2 linked regions of the Prosthecobacter debontii genome follow. The protein of the gene in region 1 interacts with the protein of each later gene in a pairwise test. Links are inferred from orthologs where the notes say so. Each region holds a gene or a part of one and is shown on either strand. Other genes may lie near its edges.

Region 1 (3,294 bases):
CCATGAAGGCCACCTTTCAAGCTGCTGAACCCGTCCCTCTGGAGACCTCGAGAGTGCGTAAGGCGCGGCAGCATCCCCGGCCGGGCAGGATTTGGATGGTGTCCCTGGTCTTGGCTTTGTCTTGGATCGGCCTGATGACCTTCGTGGTGAGCGGCTGCCTGCTGCTTGGACAGGGGGCTGCCCATTATGGATGGCTGGCTCTCAGTGGGTTAGGTTTATTTGTCGGGATGCGCGTCGTTGGCTTTTTATTCGCGCAGCGGCTGCACTGCACACTCTGTCACGGCACGGTTTTGCAGGAAAAGCGTTGCCATAAACACGCGGAAGCTCAGCGAATCCCACCTCTCTCTTACCGCAGTTCCGCCGTCCTCTCCGTCCTGTTCACGGGCACTTTTCGCTGCATGTATTGCGGCACCCCTTATCGCCTGCGGAAATAAAAGCGGTATTTCCCCTCAAAAGGGGGCAGGAATCCGGTTTTGCAAAAGATGATGCGACGTGTATGCTCGCCGTTCGTAATTAGTTTCGTTCCTATTTGATCCATCCTCATGTCAGACGACCCAACACCCAAAAACGAGAGCCCGAACCGGCGTAATCAAGAGCCGCAGTTCAATTGGAGGGGCTTTCTCCTCCTCGCCATGGCCGTCTTGTTGATGGGATCAGCTTACATGGCCAGCCAGCAGACTGCGGGTTCGCAAAACATCTCCTACAAGGAGTTTCGCGACCTTGTCGAAAACGATAAGATCGACAAGAGCAAAGACCTTGAGCTGATTCAGCAAGACACGACCACGGCGGAATTCATCGAAGGTTATGCCTTCCGTTCTGCCCCGACTACAAGCGAGACGAAGCCCGTCTTGGCCCCTGCCGTTGACGAAAAAGCCGCCCCAGGCTCCGTGAAGTTCAGCGTGCCAGTCAGCATCCAGTATCAGAAAGAAGAGCTGCAGAAGCTCATGGAGTCCAAAGGGCTCGTGCTGGTCCCTAAATATAAGAACAACCAGTGGAGCACCTTGCTGGTGTCCATGCTGCCTATCCTGGTGCTGTTGCTCCTGCTATACTTCCTCGTGCGCCAGCAGATCAAGAGCGCAGGTCGCGGAGCTTTGAGCTTCGGCAAAAGCAAGGCCAAGATGCTCTCCCAAGATCGCAACAAGGTCACCTTCAAGGACGTGGCCGGTGTGGAAGAAGCGAAGGAAGAAGTCAGCGAACTCGTCGAGTTCCTCAAGGATCCTAAGCGCTTCCAGAAACTGGGCGGCAAGATCCCAAAAGGTGTCTTGATGGTGGGCTCTCCTGGAACAGGGAAAACCCTCCTGGCACGTGCCATTGCCGGCGAGGCCGATGTGCCTTTCTTCAGCATCAGCGGTTCTGATTTCGTCGAAATGTTCGTCGGGGTCGGTGCCAGCCGTGTGCGTGACATGTTTGAGCAGGGCAAAAAGAATGCTCCGTGCTTGATCTTCATTGATGAGATCGATGCCGTTGGCCGCCATCGTGGTCATGGCATGGGGGGAGGTCACGATGAGCGTGAGCAGACCCTCAACGCCTTGCTCGTGGAAATGGACGGTTTCGATACCCAGGAGGGCATCATCATCATCGCCGCAACCAACCGCCCTGATGTGCTCGACCCCGCCCTGCTGCGTCCAGGCCGCTTTGACCGTCAGGTCACCGTCAGCCTGCCCGATGTCAAAGGCCGTGAGGAAATTCTCAATGTGCATGCTAAGCGTGTGAAGCTGAATGAAACGGCGGATCTCTCCAAGATCGCCCGCGGCACCCCAGGCTTCTCCGGCGCTGAATTGGCCAACGTCATCAACGAAGCTGCTCTGCTCGCAGCCCGTAAAAATCTGAAGTCCATCGGCACGCCTGAGTTGGAAGAGGCTCGTGACAAGGTCCGCTGGGGTCGTGAGCGTCGTAGCCTCGCACTCAGTGAGAAGGAAAAAGAAAACACCGCCTACCATGAAGCTGGCCACGCCATCCTCATCGAGGTGCTGGAGCATACCGATCCTCTCCATAAGGTGACCATCATTCCTCGCGGTCCATCGTTGGGCTCCACCATGTGGCTGCCTGAAGAAGACAAGTTCACCCATCGTAAGAGCGAACTCCTGGACGATCTCGTGGTCGCCATGGGGGGGCGTGTGGCTGAGGAGATCAAGTTTGGCGACGTGACCAACGGTGCCATGGGCGATATTCGTCAGGCGACCGCCATCGCTCGGAACATGGTTTGTGCCTGGGGCATGAGCGAGAAAATGGGCATGGTGGAATACGGTGAAGGTGAGCAAGCCATCTTCTTGGCTCGTGATCTGGCCCGTAACCGCAACTACAGCGGTGCCACTGCCCAGAAGATCGACGAGGAAGTGAAGCGCCTCATTGATGAAGCCTATGCCAAGGCCAAGGAAATCCTTCTGTATCACCGCTCCAAGCTGGATGCCATCTCCCAGGCTCTCCTTGAGTATGAGACGCTCGATGGCAGCCAGATCAAAGAGATCATGGATCACGGTTACATGATCAACCCGCCGAAGGATAAACCCAAACCCCCAGCACCCCCACCGATTCCTAAAGCCGCCGAGCCTCGTCCAGCAGCTCAGGACGATGAAAACCTGGGCGGCCTCCCTGGTGGTCTGGCTGGTGTGCCGGCTTGATCTCCAAGTGAACTAACCCAATGCCTTTGAGCGGTGTCGGACCTCGTGTTCGACACCGCTTTTTGTTTGGGGCGGGATCTTAATCCTCGCGAAGCGTCCCGGAGTACAGTGGGAAGCGACAGCGCCACACCGCCTTGGCGGTAAAAAGAGGGGAGTCTGAGATGCGAGCCGGTGCGGATGCAGGACTCAAGACGCGTGAGTAAGCAGCCCATGGCGAAAAGAGTTTCCGGTCAGCCGACGGCGTTTCTATTTTTCCATAAGGTGTCAGCCGCAGAGCGAAGTGGTCCGCACACTCCGTGTGCGGGTGACCGTATGGAAGGCTGAGGAGGAGCTTCAACGACTCCGACCTCGAATAAGGAGGCACAGGCTAGGTGAAAGAGAGAAGGATAGCGCTGGGGTGTGCCTAGCTGGGCTTTCCGCACACGGAGTGTGCGGGCCACTTCTCTGCTGTTTTTCATTCAACCAAGCTTGACCCTGAAGGCTCGAAAATTCTTTTCGACAATCGCTATACCTTTAGAGCATATTAAATAATGCTATAACCGCAAGAAGCGAACCAACCCATGGCGTCTTTGGCGGTGACCTTTGAGAACGCTACGCTGATGGCTGCATCTAGTTGCTCCGGTGTGCGGGCCTCCAGGCTGCGCAGCGAGTTCTTGATCTTGCTCCACATCTT
Region 2 (3,134 bases), on another replicon or contig:
TCCGCAGCCCGTATTCAGGCGGCCAGCATGCTCGGCGCCGCATCCGTGACACCGGAGCTGATTCAGGGGCTGGCTCCGGCTTTGGCTACTGCTGGGCCGGTGGAGCTTGAGAAATTGTTGCCCCTGGTGCGCCGGGTGAAGTCTGAGGAGGATGCCCGTCTGCTCGCTCAAAAGCTGGCGTTGAACCCAGCGCTCTTAAGCCAGCAGGAAAGCTTTTACCGCACCTGCTTCAGTCATCTGCCTCCAGCCATTTTTGAAGGCATCGTCTTGCCTGCCCGGCAGAAGCTGGAGCAGCAGATGGATGAAAAGAAACGCCAGCTCGGCAGCCTCGCGGAAAAGGTCGGGCAGAGTGGTCATGCTGAGGACGGTCAAAAGAACTTTGCCATGGGGAAAGGCACCTGCATCGCTTGCCATAAGATCGGCGAAACAGGCCGCGCCATCGGTCCCGATCTCTCCCACATCGGCAGCATTCGCACCGAGCGGGATTTGCTCGAAAGCATCCTGTTTCCCAGCAACACGCTGGCCCGTGATTACGAAGCGCACGTTTTTGAACTCAGCGATGGGCAGAGCGCCATGGGAGTGATCCGCAGCCATGCCGCCGAGGGTTTGATCATTCTGGATGTGGCAGGGCAGGAGCGCCTGCTGCCGCATGAGCAGATCGTTTCAGACACCGCCCTCACCACCAGCCTGATGCCGATGGGGCTGGATATGACGCTCACCCCTCAGGAGTTGTTGGATCTGGTGGCTTACTTGCGCAGCCTGAAGTGAGGCATTACTCACAAGCTGCGTTTCTATAACACCCCCGAGCTTGCTCTCTGGGCCAGGCCCCCGTAGGCTGAGCCCATGGCTGCCTCACGCCCTCCGAGTTTACCGTTTCCGAATCCATCGAACCTCAAGATCAATCCTGGCCGCATCCTTGGGGTGGTCACGGCCCTGATCGTGGGGATCGGCCTGTTCTCCAGCTTCTATCAAGTCCCCGCCAGCTCGGTGGCCGTGGTGCAGCGGTTTGGCAAATACCTGGACACCACCCAGCCGGGTTTGAACTTCAAACTGCCCTTCGGCATCGACGATGTGACGCAGGTGGAAATCCGGCGCCAGTTGAAGCTCGAGTTTGGCTATGGCACGCGCGGGGCCAACAATGAGTATCAATACAATGACGACTATGAAGAGATGGCGCGGGAGCGGAATATGGTGACGGGTGATCTCAACGCCGCTGTGGTGGAGTGGGTGGTGCAGTTCCACATCGCCAACGCCCGTGACTTTGTGTTTAATTTCATCGAGCCCCAGTCCACCCTTCGGGACATGTCTGAGGCGGTCATGCGTGAGGTGGTGGGAGATCGCTCGATCGATGAAGTGCTCACCGTCGGACGCCAGGAGATCGAGATCAAAGCGCTGGAAGGCATGCAAAAAATAGCCTCGACGCTCAACATGGGCGTGCACATCGACCAAGTGCAGCTCGGCAATGTCAATCCTCCTGCCGAGGTCAAAGACAGCTTCGATGAAGTGAACCGCGCCCAGCAGCAGAAAGAGTCGGCGATCAACCAAGCCAATGGCGAATACAACCGGGTGATCCCCGAGGCTCGGGGCATCGCCGAACAAAATATCAGTCAAGCGGAAGGGTATGCCACGCAGCGCGTGAACCAAGCTCAAGGGGATGCCTCCCGTTTCACGGCGCTTTTGACCGAGTATCGGAAGGCCACTGAGGTGACCCGTAAGCGCATCTATCTGGAGACGCTGAGCGAAGTGCTGCCGACCATCCCCGGCAAAATCATCATCGATGATCGGGTGCCCCAGTTTCTCCCTCTGATGAATCTCAAACCGAATCCGGCGGCGCAGGTCCCCTTCGCAGCGCCTAACACGAACTCCAGCCGTAACCCACGATGAAATCAGCCCTTTCCTTGATCATTCTGATCCTCGGCTTTGCCCTCTATATTCTGGGGAGCGCCAGCCTGTATTCGGTCAGTGAAACCGAGCAGGTAATCATCACTCAATTTGGCAAGCCCGTGGGGGAAACCGTCAGCGATGCCGGCCTGCATGTGAAGATGCCCTTCATTCAAAAGGTGAACCGTTTTGAAAAACGCATTCTCGAGTGGGACGGCCCTCCGGCGGATATGCCGACGAAGGATAAAGTTTACATCGCCGTGGATAACTTTGCCCGCTGGCGCATCAGTGATCCGCGCGTGTTCTTTGAAAATCTGAGGGACATCCGCACCGCCGAATCTCGACTCACCGACATCCTCGGCAGTGAAACGCGCAACGTCATCGCCAAGCATGACTTCATCGAGGCCATCCGCACGACCAAGGATCGCAAAGTGGCGCGTGAAGCTGCCTCTGGAGCTTCGATTGCGGATTCGCGTATCGGTGTCTTGCCTCCAATCTTGAAGGGCAGGGCTGTTTTGGAGAAGGAAATCTTTACGAGCGCTGCTCCCAAAGTGAAAGGCTTTGGCATTGAGCTGATGGATCTGCGCTTCAAACGCATCAACTACAATCAATCGGTCAGTCAGACCATCTTTCAGCGCATGGTCAGTGAGCGCACGCAGATCGCTGCGCGCTTCAAGTCCGAAGGGGCAGGGGAGGCCGCCAAGATCCTGGGCCAGAGGGAGCGCGATCTGAAGCTGATCGAGTCTGAGGCCTACCGAAAGGTGCAGGAGATCGAAGGTGAAGCGGACGCGAAGGCCACCGAGATCTATGCCAAAGCCTACGACAGCTCACCGGAGTCCCGAGAGCTCTTTGAGTTCATCAAGACGATGGAAGCCTATAAGAAGATTCTGACGGCGGACACGAGCCTGATTCTCAGCACGGATAGTGAACTACTTCGTTATCTGAAATCACCTGACAAGAAGCTGCCGCCCTCTCCTGCCGCCGCTGCGGGGGGAGACGCCGATCCGCTGAATCGTCTGCCGACTCTCATGGACTTGAATCGCCAATAGCCCTGCAACCATGGCGACTTTGACACGCCACTTTTGGGGCTGGGACAGGCCTGTCCTGGACAATGCCGTGCGTTATCTCACGCAGGGGCATACGGGGCCGACGGCGTTGGACCTGAGTGATACGCTCCTGATCGTCCCCACCTCGGAAGCTGGGAGGCGTCTGAAGGAAGGTCTGGCCCGCGCCATTTCCGCCGGGGCTCTGGT

What was found. Proteins that work in one complex are often made in the same cells at the same time.
Region 2: the proteins of ftsH (region 1) and hflK interact in binary tests that used the Escherichia coli proteins (3 or more experiments, as listed by UniProt). The link is inferred for Prosthecobacter debontii from one-to-one orthologs.

Annotation. Positions count from the first base shown.
Region 1 is NZ_FUYE01000028.1:36,922-40,215, forward strand. What follows is about bases 86-3,081. They hold ftsH (ATP-dependent zinc metalloprotease FtsH), read left to right. Parts: upstream 86-542; coding sequence 543-2,621; downstream 2,622-3,081. Other genes in these bases: B5D61_RS24650 (hypothetical protein), read left to right, coding at 86-434. Outside these bases: more of B5D61_RS24650, read left to right, coding at 3-85. UniProt on the Escherichia coli protein: Acts as a processive, ATP-dependent zinc metallopeptidase for both cytoplasmic and membrane proteins. Plays a role in the quality control of integral membrane proteins.
Region 2 is NZ_FUYE01000013.1:99,022-102,155, forward strand. What follows is about bases 28-2,863. They hold hflK (FtsH protease activity modulator HflK), read left to right. Parts: upstream 28-843; coding sequence 844-1,884; downstream 1,885-2,863. Other genes in these bases: B5D61_RS17755 (PVC-type heme-binding CxxCH protein), read left to right, coding at 28-768; hflC (protease modulator HflC), read left to right, coding at 1,881-2,863. Also shown: more of B5D61_RS17755, read left to right, coding at 1-27; more of hflC, read left to right, coding at 2,864-2,930; B5D61_RS17770 (PD-(D/E)XK nuclease family protein), read left to right, coding at 2,941-3,134.